Linked DNA regions of Hydrogenovibrio crunogenus. The protein of the gene in region 2 interacts with the protein of the main gene of each other region in a pairwise test. Links are inferred from orthologs where the notes say so. Each region holds a gene or a part of one and is shown on either strand. Other genes may lie near its edges.

Evidence for each region.
Region 1: the proteins of GHNINEIG_RS04480 (region 2) and minC interact in binary tests that used the Escherichia coli proteins (3 or more experiments, as listed by UniProt). The link is inferred for Hydrogenovibrio crunogenus from one-to-one orthologs.

What each region holds. Positions count from the first base shown.
Region 1 is NZ_CP032096.1:1,283,346-1,286,652, reverse strand. The notes cover bases 125-3,105. They hold minC (septum site-determining protein MinC), read right to left. Parts: upstream 1,970-3,105; coding sequence 1,280-1,969; downstream 125-1,279. Other genes in these bases: GHNINEIG_RS06130 (molybdopterin molybdotransferase MoeA), read right to left, coding at 2,746-3,105; mobA (molybdenum cofactor guanylyltransferase), read right to left, coding at 2,126-2,746; minD (septum site-determining protein MinD), read right to left, coding at 355-1,167; minE (cell division topological specificity factor MinE), read right to left, coding at 125-351. In the rest of the region: GHNINEIG_RS06155 (peptidoglycan binding protein CsiV), read left to right, coding at 1-1; more of minE, read right to left, coding at 97-124; more of GHNINEIG_RS06130, read right to left, coding at 3,106-3,307. UniProt on the Escherichia coli protein: Cell division inhibitor that blocks the formation of polar Z ring septums. Rapidly oscillates between the poles of the cell to destabilize FtsZ filaments that have formed before they mature into polar Z rings. Prevents FtsZ polymerization.
Region 2 is NZ_CP032096.1:942,364-945,598, reverse strand. Bases 64-2,972 are described here. They hold GHNINEIG_RS04480 (carboxysome peptide B), read right to left. Parts: upstream 1,691-2,972; coding sequence 1,436-1,690; downstream 64-1,435. Other genes in these bases: GHNINEIG_RS04470 (carboxysome shell carbonic anhydrase), read right to left, coding at 1,958-2,972; GHNINEIG_RS04475 (carboxysome peptide A), read right to left, coding at 1,671-1,943; GHNINEIG_RS04485 (BMC domain-containing protein), read right to left, coding at 1,107-1,397; GHNINEIG_RS04490 (BMC domain-containing protein), read right to left, coding at 787-1,080; GHNINEIG_RS04495 (BMC domain-containing protein), read right to left, coding at 452-760. Also shown: more of GHNINEIG_RS04500, read right to left, coding at 1-63; more of GHNINEIG_RS04470, read right to left, coding at 2,973-3,235. UniProt on the Escherichia coli protein: Probably forms vertices in the bacterial microcompartment (BMC) dedicated to ethanolamine degradation. It may be involved in transporting positively charged molecules into and out of the BMC.

The DNA.
Region 1 (3,307 bases), 340 kb from region 2 along the record:
ATTTATAAAGCCAGTTGGCTTCATTTGCTTTGCTGTAAATATAAAAAACCGCCAGGCCTGGCGGTTTTTTTGTGACTTTTCGATATTGCGTGAACTTTATTTATCTGGTAACACTAAGTTCAATTCCAATACTTCAAATCCATTGGCTTCATCAATTGAAATTTGTAACTGTTCCTGGTCAATGGTGACATACTTTGAAATGACCGCCAGAATTTCCTCACGCATCTTAGGCAAGTACTCTGGAGCACTGCGTTCTGAGCGTTCATGCGCAAGTAAAATCTGCAAACGATCCTTTGCAAGATTTGCCGACTTCTTTTTCTTTTGTCCGAGTAAATAGTCTAATAATGCCATAACTTACTTCCCAAATATTTTTTTGAAAAGGCCTTTCTTTTCGGCAATCAAGAAGCGATGTTCTTTTTCTTCGCCCAAGAAACGATCAACGACATCCATATAGGCATGCGCCGCATCAGAATCTTCCTCTAAAATAACAGGCTGTCCAGAGTTAGAAGCGTTCAATACTTGTTCGGATTCCGGAATGACTCCTAACAGTTTAATGTTAAGCAAGTCAGTCACATCTTCAACCGACAACATTTCTCCTGTCTCAACCCGGCTTGGGTTATAGCGGGTTAAAACAAGGTGCTCGATAATCGGTTCACCCCCCCCCTCAGCACGTTTGGATTTCGCTTGTAAAATCCCTAAGATACGATCGGAATCGCGTACAGAAGACACTTCCGGATTCGTAACGATGATGGCTTCATCCGCAAAATACAAGGCTAACTGAGCCCCTTTTTCGATCCCCGCAGGAGAATCACAAATGATAAAATCAAAGCCGTCTTCTTTTAAGTCATCAATAACTTTTCCAACGCCGTCTTGAGTTAAAGCATCTTTATCACGCGTTTGTGAAGCCGCCAAGATATAAAGGTTTTTAATTCGTTTGTCTCGAATTAACGCTTGATTTAAAGTCGCTTCGCCTTGAACCACGTTCACAAAGTCATAAACAACGCGGCGTTCACATCCCATGATCAAATCTAAGTTACGTAAACCAACATCAAAATCGATGACCGCAACTTTATAGCCTTTTAAAGCCAAACCAGCTGAAATACTTGCACTCGTAGTGGTCTTGCCCACACCACCTTTTCCTGAGGTTACGACGATTACACGTGACACCTAAGCTTCTCCTCGAATTTTAAAACAGGGTCCCATCAATATAATGAAAGACCTTAATGATAGAATTATAACTGAGTATTTTACGCTGCGTAAAATTACTCTGCCTTAAAAATTAATCCAGTAAATCTGGGTTAAAGACCAACTTCCCATCGGCTAAGCTGATTTCAACAAACCCGTTTTTAAATGACTCGTCAATGTCTTCTGACAATTGATACATTCCGGCAATGCACACCAGCTCGGGATTCAACTGTTTTGCAAAAATCTTAGCCTGCGTATCGCCAGACGACCCTGCAAACACTTTGCCCATCACTTTACCAAAAACATGTACATGTCCATCAGCCACCACTTCAGCGCCTGGATTGATTGACCCCATAACAATCAGGTCTCGATCCTTAGCATAGATTTGTTGTCCAGAACGCACGGAATTTTTTACCATTAAAGCTGATTTTAAACCGCCTTTTTCAGGTTCTTCTTTGGTTCTTTTAGGACGTGTTTTCGGTTTTTCTCTCGGAAAAATAGCCAGGCCTGCATATTCGGCCTGCTCTTTAATGGCTTCGTCTTCGGTTCGAATACCGATGGGAATCATTTGAAGCTGCGTTAAATACTCCACTAGCAGCGCCAAAAAGGTGGGATCTTTCAATGTCATTTGAGGTTCGAGTACAATCGGAATCCCCACAAAAAAGTCCGGTGCTTGTTCTATTTTTGCCGCTATGGCTTTTTTCGTTTCGTCAATTTGATCTGAAAAAAGGTTTAAAACCGTTAAAGAAAGGATAGAGCCTTTTAAATCTACTATTTTGCTCATGTGTTTGAGTTAGGCCTAGACAGTTAAAAACCATAATCTTACTTGACCAATAAGGGCGAGTCAAAGGCAAATTACGGTTAAAAAGGCTTTAAAAAAATATCTCAGTTAAGGATTTTAAAGCGGTGACCACAGGAGTTGATAAAAAATGATTTAAAATCAACGCAACATCAAATTATTCTCCATTTCACGGTGCTCATTGACTGTGTCAAAATGGTTGTAATTGGTAATAGACATATAGGAAGAAATATCGACTTCATGCACTTCTCCGCCACTATGTGAAATACTTTGTAACCATCCTTTTATTGAATTGCGCTTCGAATCTAAATAGGATGACAGGGAATTCTTTAATTCCTTCGAGATAGACAAATGTGCATAATGCGCACGACGATGTTGTGAGATAAAAGATACTTCTGATTCCAGAGCCAGCATGTGCAATAAATAATGGTCAGGAATGTTTAAAGAGTCTACTGGCCAAGTGATCCAACGATTAATATGTGACAAGGAAGGTTCATTCATAACTGCTTCAATACCCGCCAAAGGGCCACAGTACCCCGGCCGGATATCTGAAACGACAGGGGGGCCTAAATTTGAATAATCAGATAAATTCCGGTTTGCACTAATGACGATCGTAACTGTTTGAGTTACCCTCTCTGCTTGTCGTTGAATTTGTTGCAACACCACTTCGATAAAAGCTTTGTTGTTTCGGACACACCAACCTTTGTCCTGCCCACCCATTCGCCTGCCCTCCCCACCGGCTAGAATAAGCACGCCAATCATTACGGATTCACCCAAAAATCAACAATGTCGCCTGCCTGATAGGTTTGGTTTGGGTCGATTCGGATATAACCGCCTGATTCAACCAAATTCATAATCTGGCTTGTTGAGACATTTAAAATCGGCTTGACCCCTTGCTCTGTTTCCCTCACCTGACACCAGACCAAACAGTCATGGTTCATTTTAAGGTCACTGGCAAGTACCCTTTTTGCAGGCTTAATTTGCCATTCCTTTATACCGGCTTGTTTTCGAATAAAAGGGGTGACCAATGCTTGAAAGGTCATGAAAGCCGCCAAGGGATTACCCGGCAAAGCAAGAATACTGGTTTGCTGAGAAATTGCCATGGAGAAAGGTTTACCAGGTTTCATATTAAGCTTCCATGTCCAGAAAGAGTGACAAGCAGCTAAAGATGATTTCATAAAGTCCTTTTCTCCTACCGAAGCGCCCCCTACCGTCAGAATTACATCAACTTGGCCTTGCCAAGCGGCCAAACGGTGTTTGATTTCTGCCTCATCATCAGCCAGTCTTTCATTGGCGATGACATTAACCGGAAGCCTTTGGCAA
Region 2 (3,235 bases):
GTGGCTTCTGTGTAAAGTTGAATCAGTGCGATTTCACGCTCTTCACAACTTTTCAAGGCTTCTGCAATATTATTGGCACTACCAGCGGGTCTTAACACACTACCTGCTGGCAAAGCACCTTGTGCTACCATACGATCGGTAATCAAATTTGCATGTTGGAATTCTTCATTCGCTAATGTAACAAAGCCTTCTGCATACGAAATTTCTTGTCGGAACTTTGCCAACGAAGCTTGTGCGAGATAATGCTGACCTGCTGTGAATTCCAGGCTAAGGGCACGTCCTAAATATCCTAAGATCTGACTGTTTGCTACAGACGTTTGAGCTTGAGGTATTCTTGGGTGTGCACCCGCACCTGGCATGACACTTCCTGGCATTCTTGATGAATAACGCATGTCCCTCTCCTGGTACCTTAAATTGGAGGTTAAAAAATTATAACCTCCCTAAAAATAGCTTAGCTTCGGTCAGCTGAACTGTTACCTAATGTTAAAACAGGTTCAACTTCTTTGTGTGGGCGAGCAATGATGTGTGCTGCAACTAGACCGTCACCAACACGTTCGCAAGCGTCTGCACCAGCACGAACCGCTGCGTTTACCGCACCTGTTTCACCGCGAACCAAAACAGTAACGTATCCGCCACCAACAAATTCACGGCTAACTAAGCGAACTTCTGCTGCTTTAGTCATTGCATCCGCAGCTTCAATTGCTGGAACCAAACCGCGTGTTTCGATCATACCTAAAGCAATTCCGTATTCTGTACTCATGATTTTTTCTCCTTATAGAAAAAGTCTTATTTCTTTTCCATTGTTAAAACAGGCTCAACTTCTTTGTGAGGGCGAGCAATGATGTGTGCTGCAACAAGACCGTCACCTACACGTTCACAAGCATCAGCACCAGCACGAACCGCTGCGTTTACCGCACCTGTTTCACCGCGAACCAAAACTGTGACATAACCGCCACCAACAAACTCACGGCTTACCAAGCGAACTTCTGCTGCTTTAGTCATAGCATCTGCTGCTTCAATTGCAGGTACCAAACCACGAGTTTCAATCATTCCTAATGCAATTCCATATTCCGTACTCATCACATTTCTCCTTTAAAGAAAATTAATTATTTCTGTTCCATTGTTAAAACTGGTTCCACTTCTTTGTGTGGGCGAGCAATGATGTGCGCTGCGACTAGTCCGTCACCTACACGTTCACAAGCATCAGCACCAGCACGAACCGCTGCGTTTACCGCACCTGTCTCACCACGAACCAATACAGTGACATAACCACCACCAACAAATTCACGGCTTACCAAGCGAACTTCAGCTGCTTTAGTCATAGCATCTGCTGCTTCAATTGCTGGCACCAAACCACGGGTCTCAATCATGCCTAGGGCAATACCGTAATCACTCATAACTTTCTCCTTCGAGTTGCTCACTTTAAATTTAAAACTTACTTCTGTTTTGGCTGCCAGTCATCAATGATGCCGCCAACCGTTAAATCTGTTAATAATCTTTTGTCTCCTGCTGCATCTCGTGCTGCAGAATTCGCGATGGTAAAAACCCAGTCACCATCTTTTGTGCCTACCGGATCCATCGCTACAAATAGTTCACCCGTTTCTGAAGTCAGCGCTTTTAAAGGAAGGTGTCCCAAATCCTCTAAGCGACTGGTCAGAACCAACTGTTTTTTAACTTGTAGTATCTGCATCTTGTGGTACTTCCCATTTATCGATAATGCCCACTATTGTGAGATCGCTAGGGTAACCTTTAACGCCGGTTGCATCACGTGCCGCCGAACTACCACAACAAATGACCCAATCACCTGGTTTACAACCTACCGGATCTACCGCAACTTGAGGCGTGCCTCCATCCTTTTCTCGCACAACTAATAGAGGTTTATGCTCCATCATCGAAATACGATTTGTTGAAACGAGGGTTTTATCAACTTTATAAATTTTCAAGCTTCACCTCCCTTCTATGCGGTTCTTTGCTTGGCCGATAAATCCGCCAGGCCTGGTAATTTTTCAGCTGGTTTACAGCTGGTAAAATCTCTTAATGTCGGTAACGTTTGCAATAAGCCCGGTGCCGACAATTCTTGATAGCGATTGTGCAATGCCTTCTCAATACGTAAAGCCTTTGCCTCAGCTCTATCTTTAGAGCCTGGTACGCGACCGTCATAATCACAGCGGATAATGATTGGAATCGGTAATCCTTTTTTGACATTCAAGCCTTTAAAAATCTTGATTCCGACATCCACGTCATTTACACCTTCCTCAACCGTATCAAGAAAACTGTAATAACTCAGGTTACGTAATTGCACTTCTTCAAAGCCGTTACCAATACCGATAAATCTCTCAGCATGGCCTATGTCGCTGTAACAACCATTCTCATATTGATTCACATAAGCAATCTGAGAAAAATTATTTCCAATCAACCAGCTCAACAATTTAACCAACTCTGGTTGTGGTGCGGTTGATCCAAGAGCTTGGTTACAAGCAAGGATGGCATTTTCCAACGTTTGCTTGGCCTCCGTATCAGATAAACTTGCTGTGATCTGATATAGCTGCTCCGTTTCAACATAACGATCCAAACAGACTTCACCACTCGCATTCGGGATATGCACCTTCATGCTGTCATCATCTGTGTTCAACCCTAGTAATAGAGTTTGAACCGTTGACCCGCAACCAAAACGGTTTTCAATCGCTTGTTTAAAATCTTTTAGTTTTTGTAAAGCCGCTTGCGCCGCTTTATGGTCATCACTCCCATGAGCTGCACACCCTTGATGTGTCGGGTCTGCCTTAGAAAAGTGATACACCGCAATCTTTAAGTAACGTGTAGGTTCATCAGCCAAATTTGGCTCACCTTCACGAAATCTCGTGTGTTCTATAAACACCCAGTTTCTAACACTTTCGCTGACATCAAACATGACGCCTGCATGTGCCTTACGTCTTGCTAAGGCATAAGGTAAGCGGAGTACGTAACTTAAAATGTGTGCCAAACGTCCATCTGCACAAGGAGCAATTCCTACTGCATGGAAGCCAGCTTCTTTAAAAATACGCTCTGCTTCATGTTTTCTTTGACCCAACAAAGGATCATTCACAAAGAAGTCTTCTGACATTCTCATAAATTGGGCAAAGAGGGTTTTTCCGTACAAAAACTGAAAGCCTTTCTGAGATTGCAATTGCACTCCAGATTGCCAATCTTGTTCTGTTAAGGATACACCCAACTTTGCAAATAACTGTTGGTTGGCCCA